Regions from separate parts of the Pseudomonas sp. MH9.3 genome, predicted to be linked through region 1. Evidence: predicted binding sites of a transcription regulator. Region 1 holds the regulator's gene; each other region holds the start of a gene.

Evidence for each region. Region 1 encodes FliA, which starts transcription of late flagellar genes. Its sites were predicted from a motif close to CTAAAGTTTNNNNNNNNNNNGCCGNTAA; they were not measured.
Region 2: a site for FliA is predicted at 1,510-1,537, ahead of motA (flagellar motor stator protein MotA). Genes of this name have one in related genera too.
Region 3: a site for FliA is predicted at 1,291-1,318, ahead of RHM60_RS00940 (methyl-accepting chemotaxis protein). Genes of this name have one in related genera too.
Region 4: a site for FliA is predicted at 1,240-1,267, ahead of RHM60_RS22120 (flagellar protein MotY). Genes of this name have one in related genera too.

What each region holds. Positions count from the first base shown of each region.
Region 1 covers NZ_CP133785.1:1,882,876-1,886,057, forward strand. The annotation lists gene RHM60_RS07965 (chemotaxis protein CheA) at 1-241, opposite strand, end outside; gene RHM60_RS07970 (protein phosphatase CheZ) at 253-1,041, opposite strand; gene RHM60_RS07975 (chemotaxis response regulator CheY) at 1,060-1,434, opposite strand; gene fliA (RNA polymerase sigma factor FliA) at 1,602-2,342, opposite strand; gene fleN (flagellar synthesis regulator FleN) at 2,339-3,172, opposite strand.
Region 2 covers NZ_CP133785.1:4,303,245-4,306,426, reverse strand. The annotation lists gene motB (flagellar motor protein MotB) at 1-587, opposite strand, end outside; gene motA (flagellar motor stator protein MotA) at 591-1,442, opposite strand; gene RHM60_RS19060 (HDOD domain-containing protein) at 1,609-3,144, shown strand.
Region 3 covers NZ_CP133785.1:211,885-215,066, reverse strand. The annotation lists gene RHM60_RS00945 (rhamnogalacturonan lyase B N-terminal domain-containing protein) at 1-1,200, shown strand, start outside; gene RHM60_RS00940 (methyl-accepting chemotaxis protein) at 1,359-2,987, shown strand; gene RHM60_RS00935 (APC family permease) at 2,977-3,182, opposite strand, start outside.
Region 4 covers NZ_CP133785.1:4,985,262-4,988,443, reverse strand. The annotation lists gene RHM60_RS22125 (argininosuccinate synthase) at 1-138, opposite strand, end outside; gene RHM60_RS22120 (flagellar protein MotY) at 268-1,176, opposite strand; gene pyrC (dihydroorotase) at 1,333-2,379, shown strand; gene rnt (ribonuclease T) at 2,376-3,047, shown strand; gene RHM60_RS22105 (peroxiredoxin) at 3,146-3,182, opposite strand, start outside.

The DNA.
Region 1 (3,182 bases):
CACCCTTGCGCAGGATGTCGAACACGTTCTCGGCGATGTGGCAGCACTCAACCAGCTCATGGAGCTGGAGGAAGCCGGCGCCCCCTTTTACAGTGTGAAAACCGCGAAAAATTGCATTGAGCAGGTTCGCATCATCCGGTCGGCTTTCCAGCTCGACCAGTTGTTCGGACAGTTGCTCTAAAATTTCGCCGGCCTCTACAAGGAAATCCTGAAGGATTTCTTCATCGGCGCCGAAGCTCATGTGGGTGCTCCTTAGAAGCCTAAACTGGATAACAGGTCATCGACATCATCCTGACCTGACACAACGTCTTCACGTTTATCGGCATGAATCTGCGGACCTTCACCCTTGGCGAGATGTTTTTGTGGATCTTTTTCCGAGAGGATCGCCGCGCGGTCATGTTCGATGCCGGCAAAACGATCGACCTGCCCGGCCATGAGCACCAGTTTGAGCAGGTTGCTTTCCACTTCGGTGACCAGTTGGGTCACGCGCTTGATCACTTGACCGGTGAGGTCCTGGTAATCCTGGGCCAGCAAAATATCGTTGAGGTTGCTCGCCACCGTGCGGTTTTCCTGTTCGCTGCGCGACAGAAAACCGTCGACCCGACGGGCCAGTTCACGAAACTCTTCAGCACCGACTTCGCGACGCATGAAGCGGCCCCAGTCGTGGCTAAGCGCTTGAGCCTCGGTGGCCATGCCATTGACCAGAGGCGTGGCGTTTTCCACCAGGTCCATGGTGCGGTTGGCCGCCGCTTCGGTCAGCTTGACCACATAGGACAGGCGTTCGGTGGCATCGGTGATCTGCGAAATTTCTTCGGCCTGGGGCATGTGCGGGTCAATCTGGAAATTGACGATCGCACTGTGCAGCTCGCGCGTGAGCTTGCCCACTTCCTGGTACAGGCCGCGGTCACGGGTCTGGTTAAGCTCATGGATCAACTGCACCGCGTCGCCGAAATGACCTTTTTCAAGGCTGTCGACCAACTGGTGAGCATGTTTTTTCAGGGTCGACTCAAAATCGCCCAATGTTGTTTCTTTATGCTCCATAGCTCCCCCGCGATGGCATTAGCCGTGGATGCGTTCGAAGATTTTTTCGATCTTCTCTTTTAGCGCCAATGCAGTGAATGGCTTGACCACGTAACCGTTTACCCCGGCCTGGGCGGCTTCGATAATCTGTTCACGCTTGGCTTCGGCGGTCACCATCAGTACAGGCAGGCTGCGCAGCTTTTCGTCGGCGCGCACATGGCGCAACAAGTCGATGCCAGTCATGCCCGGCATGTTCCAGTCGGTTACCAGAAAGTCGATGCTGCCGCTGTTGAGGATCGGAATCGCCGTAATGCCGTCGTCCGCCTCGACCGTGTTTGTGAACCCAAGGTCACGCAACAGGTTTTTTATGATCCGCCGCATCGTTGAGAAGTCATCAACGATGAGGATTTTCATGTTCTTGTCCAATTCGACCTCCAAGCAGTCTTAAACGCGCCCAGCACCTGGACGCGCCATTTCAATCAACAGGCGTTACACAAAAAGGACTGCCGGGTCCACCACGGGTCGACCCCGCGAAGGTCGTGACCCTCGCGGTATCGTCTGCAGTGTCCCCACACTGCCTGTCAGCGCGCGCGCCACTCTCCCAAACGCCCCCGCAAACGGGCTGCGCACTGGCTATGCAACTGGCTGACACGCGATTCGCTGACCCCCAGGACCTCACCGATTTCCTTGAGGTTCAGCTCTTCGTCGTAGTACAGCGCCAGGACCAGGCGCTCACGCTCCGGCAAGTTGGCAATGGCTTCCGCCAGTGCGCCCTGGAAACGTTCATCTTCCAGGTCGCGTGACGGTTCCATATGCGCACTCGCGCCGTCCTCGTGCAGCCCTTCGTGTTCGCCGTCCTGCAACAGGTCGTCGAAACTGAACAGGCGGCTGCCCAAGGTATCGTTCAAAATCCCGTAATAATCATCGAGACTCAATTGGAGTTCGGCCGCAACTTCGTGATCTTTAGCGTCGCGACCGGTTTTTGCTTCAATTGAGCGAATTGCGTCACTGACCATCCGCGTATTGCGGTGCACCGAACGCGGCGCCCAATCCCCTTTACGCACTTCATCGAGCATCGCGCCACGTATGCGAATACCCGCATACGTCTCGAAACTGGCGCCCTTGCTCGCGTCGTACTTGGTCGACACTTCGAGCAGGCCGATCATGCCGGCCTGGATCAGGTCTTCGACCTGCACACTGGCCGGAAGGCGCGCCAGCAGGTGATAGGCAATGCGCTTGACCAGCGGCGCATAGCGCTCGATCAATTCGCCCTGGCTGTCGCGTGCCGATTTTTTATAGAGGTTGTAGCCGCTGGATGTCATAGCACAGGACCCGCGCTTGTCTGATGCACCAATCGCTCGACGAAGAACTCCAGATGCCCACGCGGGTTGGCGGGCAGCGGCCAGGTATCGACCTTCTGGGCAATCGCCTTGAATGCCAGCGCACACTTGGAACGCGGGAATGCTTCGTAGACCGCACGCTGTTTTTGCACAGCCTTTCGCACGCATTCGTCGTAGGGAACTGCGCCAACGTATTGCAGGGCGACATCGAGAAAACGATCCGTGACCTTGGTCAGCTTGGCGAACAGGTTGCGCCCTTCCTGCGGGCTCTGGGCCATGTTGGCCAGCACGCGGAAGCGGTTCATGCCGTAGTCACGGTTAAGCAGTTTGATCAGGGCGTAGGCGTCGGTGATCGAAGTGGGCTCGTCGCACACCACCAGCAGCACTTCCTGCGCGGCGCGCACAAAGCTGACCACGGACTCGCCGATGCCGGCGGCGGTGTCGATCACCAGTACGTCGAGGTTGTCGCCGATATCGCTGAACGCCTGGATCAGGCCGGCATGCTGCGCCGGGCTCAGGTGCACCATGCTCTGGGTGCCGGAGGCAGCCGGCACGATGCGGATCCCGCCGGGCCCCTGCAGCAGCACATCGCGCAGCTCACAGCGCCCTTCGATCACATCGGCAAGGGTATGTTTGGGGGTCAGCCCCAGCAGAACGTCCACGTTCGCCAGGCCCAGGTCAGCGTCCAGCAGCATGACGCGACGGCCAAGCTCTGCCAGGGCCAGGGACAAATTCACTGACACGTTAGTTTTCCCGACGCCACCTTTGCCGCCGGTCACCGCGATCACCTGTACGGGATGCATGCTGCCCATTTTATTTCTT
Region 2 (3,182 bases), 2.4 Mb from region 1:
ATCTTGTTCGGCACCGCCTTGATGGTGTCGGCCATGGCCAGCAGGATGTCTTCAAAGTACGGTTTGAGGCGTGCGCTGCCGGAGTCGAACATCGGCCGATTGGCGGCGTCGGTGATCTGGATGCGCAGGCCTTCCGGGGTGATTTCGAACGAAATCTGATCCTTGAACTTGAGCAACTGCGGGTTTTCTTCAACCTTGTTCTGCAACTCCTGCAGTAACAGTTCGAGGCGTTCCTGCTCGACCTGTTCGGCCATGCTCTCGACGGTATCGCGCTCCACGGGAATCTTGTCCTGCGGCGACTCGGTCTGCACCTCCGGGTTGATGGTGCGCTCCGGCGCCAACTGCGGTGATCCACCCAGGTCGATCACAAAGGGCGTGCCGCTTTCCGAGAAGCCGATCGGGTCCTTGAAGTAACCGGCAATGGCGATCTTCTGTTCCGGCGTGGCGGTGGACATCAGCCATAGCACCAGGAAGAACGCCATCATCGCCGTGGCAAAGTCGGCGAAGGCGATCTTCCAGGCGCCACCATGGTGCCCCGCAGCGAAGCGCTTGACGCGCTTGATGATTATCGGCTGGTTGTTTTCCATGGCTTAGCGACCGCGAACCGCTTGCTCCAGCTCGGAGAAACTCGGGCGATGTTTGGGGTAGAGCACCTTGCGCCCGAACTCCACGGCCAGCGACGGCGGCATGCCGGACGCCGACGCCACCAGGCTGGCCTTGATCGCTTCGTACAGATTCACTTCTTCCTTGGCGTCGTGGGCCAGGCAGGTGGCGAGCGGGCCGAAGAAGCCGTAGGCCGCCAGGATACCGAAGAAGGTGCCCACCAGCGCCGCGCCGACGTGCATGCCAATGGCCGCCTGGTCACCTTCGCCGAGAGAAGCCATGGTCACCACGATGCCGAGCACTGCCGCAACGATACCGAAACCGGGCATGCCGTCGGCGACGCCGGTCACGGCATGGGATGGATGCTCCAGCTCTTCCTTGAGGCTGAACAGCTCCATGTCGAACAGGCCTTCGAGTTCGTGGGGAGCCATGTTGCCGGAGGACATGATGCGCAGGTAATCACAGATATAGGCGGTCAGGCGCTCGTCCTTGAGCACCGTCGGGTACTTGGCGAAAATCGGGCTGGCCGCGGCGTCTTCGATATCCCCTTCAATGGCCATCATGCCTTCGCGACGACTCTTGTTGAGGATCTCGTAGACCAGACCCAGCACGTCCAGATAGAAGGTGTGAGAAAAGCGCGAGCCGAACATGCCCACCGATTTCTTGATCACGTGCATGGTCATGTAGCCGGGGTTGGCCTGCAGGAATGCGCCAAACGCAGCACCGCCGATAATCAGCACTTCGAAAGGCTGGATCAACGCGGCAATTTTACCGTGGGACAAGACGTACCCACCGAGCACACTTGCGATGACGACAATGATGCCGATAATTTTAGCCATAGGGGATCTGTACTTGCGCCGTCGGGTTCATGGACATAGTGGGTGCAGCTGAAAACTCTTGTTCTACTTATCGGCAAAACTGCGCCAGACTATAGCCCGTTAAGGCGAAAAGCCAACTCAGCCCGTTCCGGGCGTATTGAACGCAAGTGATGATCACGCCCCAATGATGGCTAATGAAACCAGCGTCCCAAGTGCCAAACCCGCCACCCTCGCCGCCTGGATCAAGCGCCTGGACGATGTGCTGCTGCCCGTGCCGCAGGCCGCCCATGAGCGCGTGTGCAAGGCCATTCGCGACAGCCGCAGTTCGTTGCGAGACATTGCCGAGCTGATGCAGAACAGCCCGGCGCTGGTGCTCAGCGTGATGCGCGAAGCCAACGGCCACACCCAGGGCAGCATGACGGAACCGGCAGAAAACCTCGAAGTGGCGCTCAACCGCCTGGGCCTCAAGCGCGCCGAAGAACTGCTCGCGCGGCTGCCCTCGGTGCCCGCCCAGGACATCCCGCTGGCCTTGCGCCAATTGCTGCTGGTGAGCCAGCACGCGTCCCAGCAGGCCAGCGGCTTGTTCGCCAGCCGCCTGGCGCGCCTGTGGCAGGACATTCATTGGGGCAGCCTGCTGTTTCTGTCACCGCTGTGGCCGATGGCCGTGGCCTATCCCAAGCTGCTGGAAGAATGGGAGCTGCGGGTTATCCATAAAGGCGAGAGCGCCCGCGCGGTGGAGCAACAGGTGTTCGGCGTGCGCCTTCTGGACCTGTGCCTGGGCCTGACCGAAGCCTGGCACCTGCCGGTCTGGGTGTCCCAGGGTTATACCTTGCTGCGCAACGAGAAACGCCTGCTGGTCAAGGCCTTGCGCATCGCCCGCGAGGATGACGCACTGCGCCACCAGCAATTGCTCGACGCCGAACCCAACCTGCGTCGCTGGCTCAACCAGCCGGCCAATACCGTGCTACTGGCCAACGGCCTGGCGATGTCGGCCCAGGAGTCCTGGACCTGCCCACACGCCGAGCGCTGGCAATACCTCACCGCGCTGTACCTGCAACAGCCGCTGGCCGATGTGCAGCAACAGGCTCACCAGCAGGCCGTCACCAGCGCCCGTACCACCTTGATGCCCGACCTCTGGCACCCGGCGCTGTCGCTGATCTGGCCGTGGCATGTGCAGAAGGTCCATCGCGGCCTGCTGCCGGCGCCACCGCCCACCGCCGAAGCCCTCGCTGTGTGGCGCAGGCACTGCACCGAGTTGTTGCTGGAGCCGAGCCGTTTCGCCAACGCCATGCACCTGACCACCTGCGCCCGGGACGCTCTGGTGGCCAGCGGCATGCAGCGGGTGATGCTGATGATGACGGATCGCGCCCAGAGCACCTTGCGCGTGCATCAGGTTGACGGCCTGCCCCGGGACGCGGCCAACCTGAGCCTGGACGTGGTCAACAGCACGCTGCTGCAGCGCTTGCTGGAGAAGTCCGCCCAGGTGCGCCTTACGCCCGACAACCATGCGCAATTCTCGGCCCTGCTGCCGCCGATCCTGCGCCGCCTGTTCGCTGGCGAACACCTGCTGCTGCGCTCGCTGAGCTGCAATGGCAAGGTGGTGATGCTGATGATCGCCGACCAGGGCGGCGGGCCGTTTTCGGAAACCACCGTGCAGGCCTTCGGCAAAACCGCCCAATGCGTCGAGAAAGCCCTGCACTGCTTTACCAACCGCAGCGCCTGATGCTTGCGCTACAATCGCCCTCCTTTATCACCCACTTT
Region 3 (3,182 bases), 1.7 Mb from region 1:
CTGGATGTCAGCAAGCTGCCCAAGGCCCAGCGTGGCACCGACTCCAATGTCGGCACGGCCATCGAAGGCAAGGACGTGTTTTTGCTGGCCGACGGGCGCACCAGTTCCAAGTTCTATTCGGCGCAACCGATGATCGATGACCCCCTGCACGGCGTCAAAGGCCCGGGGGTGGCGGTGTACATGCTGATGGGCAACCGCGAGCTGAGCGCGGGTGGCCCGTTCTTCAAGGACATCGCCACGCAGAAAACCCCGGTCACCCACGAGCTGTACAACTATATGTTCTCCAACCACACCCAGACCGAGCCCTATCGCGGCGGCCTGCACGGCGTCTATGGGTTGCTGTTCACCGACGGTGACGCGCCAGGCGCAGCGTTGACCGACCTTGGGTTCGTCGACGACCGCCTGGGACTTGCCGGCTTTGTCGGCAGCGCAGAACGCGGTGCCCTCGCCGGCCAGGTTGGCGGCGTGGCCCATGGCCTGCCGGCAGTGGTGGGCTTGAGCAATGCCAACGCCCAATACTGGGCGCGGGCCGACGGCAACGGGCGGTTCCAGTTGACGGCGATGCGGCCGGGGCATTACCGCATGACGCTGTATCAGGGTGAACGTGAGGTGGCGCAGAGCTGGGTGGATATCAGCGCAGGCGCTACCAGCCAGGCGAGCTTGCAGGCACACCCGCCAGCGGGTCAGGTGAAATGGCAGATCGGCACACCCGATGGCACGCCGGCCGGGTTTCTCAATGCGCGTCTGCTGCGCTGCGCCCATCCCAGTGATGCGCGCATGACCCCTTGGGCGCCCGTCACCTACAGCGTTGGCACCAGCAGGCCCGACGCCTTCCCCGCCGCGCAATGGCGCGACGTCAACAGCCCTACGCGCATCCAATTCGTCCTGGCTGCCAATGAGCTGCGCGCTTACCGCCTGCGCCTGTTCATCTCGCTGGCCCAGGCTGGCGGGCGGCCGACGGTGAGCGTGAATCAGCAGTGGACGGCGCCGGTGCCGCAGGCCTCCAACCAGCCGGACAGCCGTGGCATCACCCGTGGGACGTATCGAGGCAACAACACGGTGTTCGACGTCAATGTGCCGGCCACGGCCTTGCATGCAGGGGTAAATTCGCTGGAGATTGGCGTGGCTTCGGGTAAAACGGGCCAGGGTTTTCTGAGCCCGGGCTTTGTGTTCGACAGTGTGCAGTGGGTGCAGGACTGATGCCTCGCGAACCCTGAAACAATTAGACATCTAATTGTTATTAGACTCAATACAGAGCCAAAAAAAATCAACACTATATTTCGAACAAACTTAAAGTTTCGAACAAGAGTGTCGATATTAATTCCACGGGTGAAAGCGCCCACACCTGAGGAGTTACCATGTTTTTGCGAAAACTAAATCTCGCACCGCGATCGGCTGTTTGTTTCGGTTTTTTCTGCCTGATCATTATTGCGATGGGGTTGCTGGCACTCAGGCAAGCCGGGCTGCTTAGAACAGCAGAGAAGTATGTCGAAACCAACGTGTTGCCCAGCGTACAACTGTTGGGCCAACTGGACCGGGAGTTTGTCACCATCCGAGGCAACAACGCCCGGGTGCGCAACCCGATTGAGCCCCAGGAGCGCCGGACCAAGGCGGTCAGCGATATCCAGCAATCGCGGCAGTTGATCGATCAATATGCGCAGTCCTTGAACAACTTTATCGTCACGCCGCGAGGCCAGGAAGCGTTTGCACGTTTACGCGAAGTACAAGCCGACTATTTCAAGACTCAGGACAATTACCTTGCGTTAGTTAGCGCACAGCAATTGGAAGGCGCAGTCGCCATATCAAACGGGCCGATGAAAGTAGCGGCGGATAATGTCGAAACTGCATTAAAGGCGCTTATCAGCGTTAACCAGGACAAAGCAAAAAAAGCCGGACAGGAGGCCGATGACGTTTATGCGCAAACACTGATGATCGTCGGCGTGTTCCTGCTCCTGTCGATAACCGCCTCTTTACTGTTGGCCTGGCTTTACACCCGCAGCCTCACAGTGCCGATCAATCAATCCCTGCTGATGGCCCAGCGCATTGCCGCCAATGACTTGAGCCAGCGCATCGAGGTGGACGGCTCCGACGAAGCGGCGCAACTGTCAAAAGCCATCGCCACCATGCAGTCCAATCTGCGTGATGCACTGGCGCTGATCGGCGACTCCTCCACGCAACTGGCGGCCACCGCCGAAGAAATGCACGCCGTGACCGAGGGCGCGTCGCGCACCATCCAGCGGCAGAACCATGAAATCGAAATGGCCGCCACCGCCGTGACCGAAATGACCGCCGCCGTGGAGGAAGTCGCAGGCAATGCGGCCACCACCTCCGATCTGACCGCGCAATCCAGCTCGGCCGCCATCGCCGGGCGCAATCAGGTGAACGACACGGTCGCGGCCATCAACATGATGGTCGCCAACGTGCAGTCCACCTCCGGTGAAGTGCAAGTGCTGGCGACCATGGCCAATGACATCAGCAAGGTGCTGGACGTGATCCGGGCGATTGCCGAGCAAACCAACTTGCTGGCCTTGAACGCCGCCATTGAAGCCGCGCGCGCCGGTGAAGCCGGTCGTGGCTTCGCGGTGGTGGCCGATGAAGTAAGAGCCCTGGCCCATCGCACGCAGAAATCCACCCAGGAAATCGAGCAGATGGTCAGCTCGATCCAGACGGGCACGGGCAATGCGGTGTCGTCGATGAACCAGACCAGCGCTCAAGCCAGCAAGACCCTGGACATGGCCAACGGCGCCGGCAAAGTGCTGGGCGACATCACCGACTCCCTGAGTCAGATCAACGAGCGCAACCTGATGATTGCCACCGCCGCCGAGGAACAGGCCCAGGTCGCGCGCGAAGTGGATCGCAACCTGGTGAGCATCCGCGACTTGTCCAGCGAGGCCTCCGAAGGCTCGAACCAGACGGCGATTGCCACGGCCGAACTGACCAAGCTGGCGACCGACCTCAATCAGCTGACCCGCCAGTTCAAGCTTTAGGCCGGGTCGCCAGCCGGTTGCAGCCGTACAACAGCATGCCCAACAGCAGCAGCGCGCCGCCCCGCAACCAGGTGTCGAGGCTCTGCTGGCTGAGCAGGAGCAGGCACGACACAATCGCCAGCACCGGCACCCAGGTGGGCACGCGAAAATGGTCGACGTCGAGGGTGTCACGGCGCAGTACCAGCACCGCCAGGT
Region 4 (3,182 bases), 2.6 Mb from region 1:
TTCGACCTCTTCGCCCTGACCCAGGTCAGCGGTGAAGGTCACCACTTCACAGTTATAAGTATCCTGCAGCCACTTGAGGATCACCGAAGTGTCCAGGCCGCCGGAATACGCGAGAACGACCTTGTTTACGTCGGCCATGCCATCACTCCACGGGGTTGTACGGAAAGGCGACGATTCTACCGATCAAAACCGTGAATTTACAGGGGCGCGACAGCAAATGAAGATAAAGCGACAGATTATGTCGACGGCGCGACCGAGGGTCGCACCTTATGAAGTGTGTGCCGGATTGCCTGGAGCGGTAGCTTGCGGTGCCGGTTTTTCGGGGGCCGCCACGCGTTCAAGCTGAATGTTCACACGACGGTTGCGCGCACGGTTGGCCGCGTTGGTGTTGGGCGCCAGCGGATAGCTTTCACCGTGGAATCGCAGGGTGATCTGCGACTCCGGGATGCCATTGGCCTTGAAGTAGTCCATCACCGCCAGGGCACGGCGGCGCGAGACGTCGCGGTTGGTCAGGCGATTGCCGCTGTTGTCGGAGTGACCGTTCAACTCCACATGGTTAACCGTGGGATCGGCTTTCAGGTACGCAAGAATCACCGACAGCTTCTGCCTGGCAGCAGAGTCCAGTTCAACGCCACCGCCAGGGAAGCCGACTTCGGTCTGTTTGACCTGGTCGTAATTCATCGGCAACAGCTTGGCGGTGCACACCTGATAGTCGTTGTAGGCCTTGTTGAATTTCACTGGCAACAGGCGAACCTCCGAGTAGCCGCCCTCGCGCCCGTAATGGCGCACAGTGGGGCTGCGCCCTTCCAGCAGGCCAGTGAACAGGCGCCCGGCCTGGGCCTGGGAACTGTTAAACAGCACATCGCCACTGCCGACCCGCACCGCGCCCAGATTGATATCGCCGCGCCCCGGCTGCCACGGTGCAGCGGCCGCCAGCAGCGTCGCCGAGCCTGCGCCGAGCGCACCGTTATAGGCTTTGAGGCGAAACGTCGCCTGCTCGCCGGCACGGCGCACGAACTCACCCGAGCCGAAATCGGTGATCGGCTGGGTCAGGCGGCACTCGAACTGATCGCCTTCCACCTTCCACTCAATGTTCTCCAGACGTGTCTGGAACGTGAGGGCCATTGCAGGCAGGCTGGCGAACACACTGAGCAGGGCTAGATAATGCTGGCGCACGGGCGGCTCCACTGGTTTCTACAACACATCAAGGCGTCATACGTCGTTAAGGCATACCCCCAGCTATCGGTCGCATCCTGCAAAACTTGATAGCGAGTGCCTGCAACAGTCTTTTCCGGTAGCATTCCCACCAGATTGACCCGCCTGGAATTCCCAATGTCCGACCGCCTGACCCTGCTGCGTCCCGACGACTGGCATATTCATCTTCGCGATGGTGCTGCGTTACCCCACACCGTGGCCGATGTCGCGCGCACGTTTGGCCGCGCCATCATCATGCCCAACCTGGTACCTCCGGTGCGCAATGCCGCGCAAGCCGACGCCTATCGCCAGCGCATCCTCGCTGCACGACCGGCCGGCAGCCACTTCGAACCGTTGATGGTGCTCTACCTCACCGACCGCACCCAGCCTGAAGAAATTCGCGAAGCCCGTGCCAGCGGTTTTGTGTACGCCGCCAAGCTGTATCCGGCGGGCGCCACCACCAACTCCGACTCCGGCGTGACCAGCATCGACAAGATTCTGCCGGCCATCGAAGCCATGGCAGAGGTCGGCATGCCATTGTTGATCCACGGTGAAGTCACCCGTGGCGACGTGGATGTGTTCGACCGCGAGAAGATCTTCATCGACGAGCACATGCGTCGCGTGGTCGAACTGTTCCCGACCCTCAAGGTGGTGTTCGAGCACATCACCACCGCTGATGCCGTGCAGTTCGTCACCGAAGCCTCGGAAAACGTCGGCGCGACCATCACCGCCCATCACCTGCTGTACAACCGCAACCACATGCTGGTGGGCGGGATTCGACCGCACTTCTATTGCCTGCCGATCCTCAAGCGCAACACCCACCAGGTCGCCTTGCTGGACGCCGCCACCAGTGGCAGCCCGAAGTTCTTCCTCGGCACCGACTCGGCGCCCCACGCCCAGCATGCCAAGGAAGCCGCCTGCGGCTGCGCCGGTTGCTACACCGCATTTGCTGCCATCGAGCTGTACGCCGAAGCTTTCGAACAACGCAATGCGCTGGACAAGCTCGAAGCGTTCGCCAGCCTCAATGGCCCGCGCTTTTACGGCCTGCCGGCCAATACCGACCGCATCACCCTGGTCCGCGAAGACTGGACCGCCCCTGCCAGCCTGCCGTTTGGCGAGCTGACCGTAATCCCGCTGCGCGCCGGTGAAACACTGCGCTGGCGCCTGCTGGAGGAAAGCAAGTGAGTGAAGACCATTACGACGACGAACACGAGCACAGCGGTGGCGGCTCCCGCCATCCGATGGCCGAGCGGTTTCGCGGCTATCTGCCGGTTGTCATCGACGTAGAGACCGGTGGCTTCAACTGCGCCACCGACGCCTTGCTGGAAATTGCCGCCACCACCATCGGCATGGATGAGCAGGGTTTCGTGTTTGCCGAACACACGCATTTCTTCCGCGTCGAGCCGTTCGAAGGCGCGAACATCGAAGCGGCCGCCCTGGAGTTCACCGGAATCAAGCTCGACCATCCGCTGCGCATGGCGGTCAGTGAAGAAGCGGCGCTGACCGATATCTTCCGTGGCGTACGCAAGGCATTGAAAGCCAATGGCTGCAAACGCGCGATCCTGGTTGGCCACAACAGCAGCTTCGACCTGGGCTTCCTCAACGCCGCCGTGGCGCGCCTGGACATGAAGCGTAACCCGTTTCACCCCTTCTCCAGCTTCGACACCGCCACGCTCGCCGGCCTGGCCTATGGTCAAACGGTATTGGCCAAGGCCTGCCAGGCCGCCGGTATCGACTTTGACGGCCGCGAGGCTCACTCGGCGCGCTACGACACCGAGAAGACCGCCGAGCTGTTCTGCGGCATCGTTAACCGCTGGAAGCAGATGGGCGGCTGGGAAGACTTCGGCGACTGAGACGGGTGGCAGCAAGCCCACTCCCGAAAAAGCCTTTTCCATGCATGCATAAAAAAACCGGCCCTCACAGGCCGGTTTTTTTGTACCTCGAATTCGGCTTACAGCTTGCCGGCGTTCTCGGTCAGGTAAGCCGCA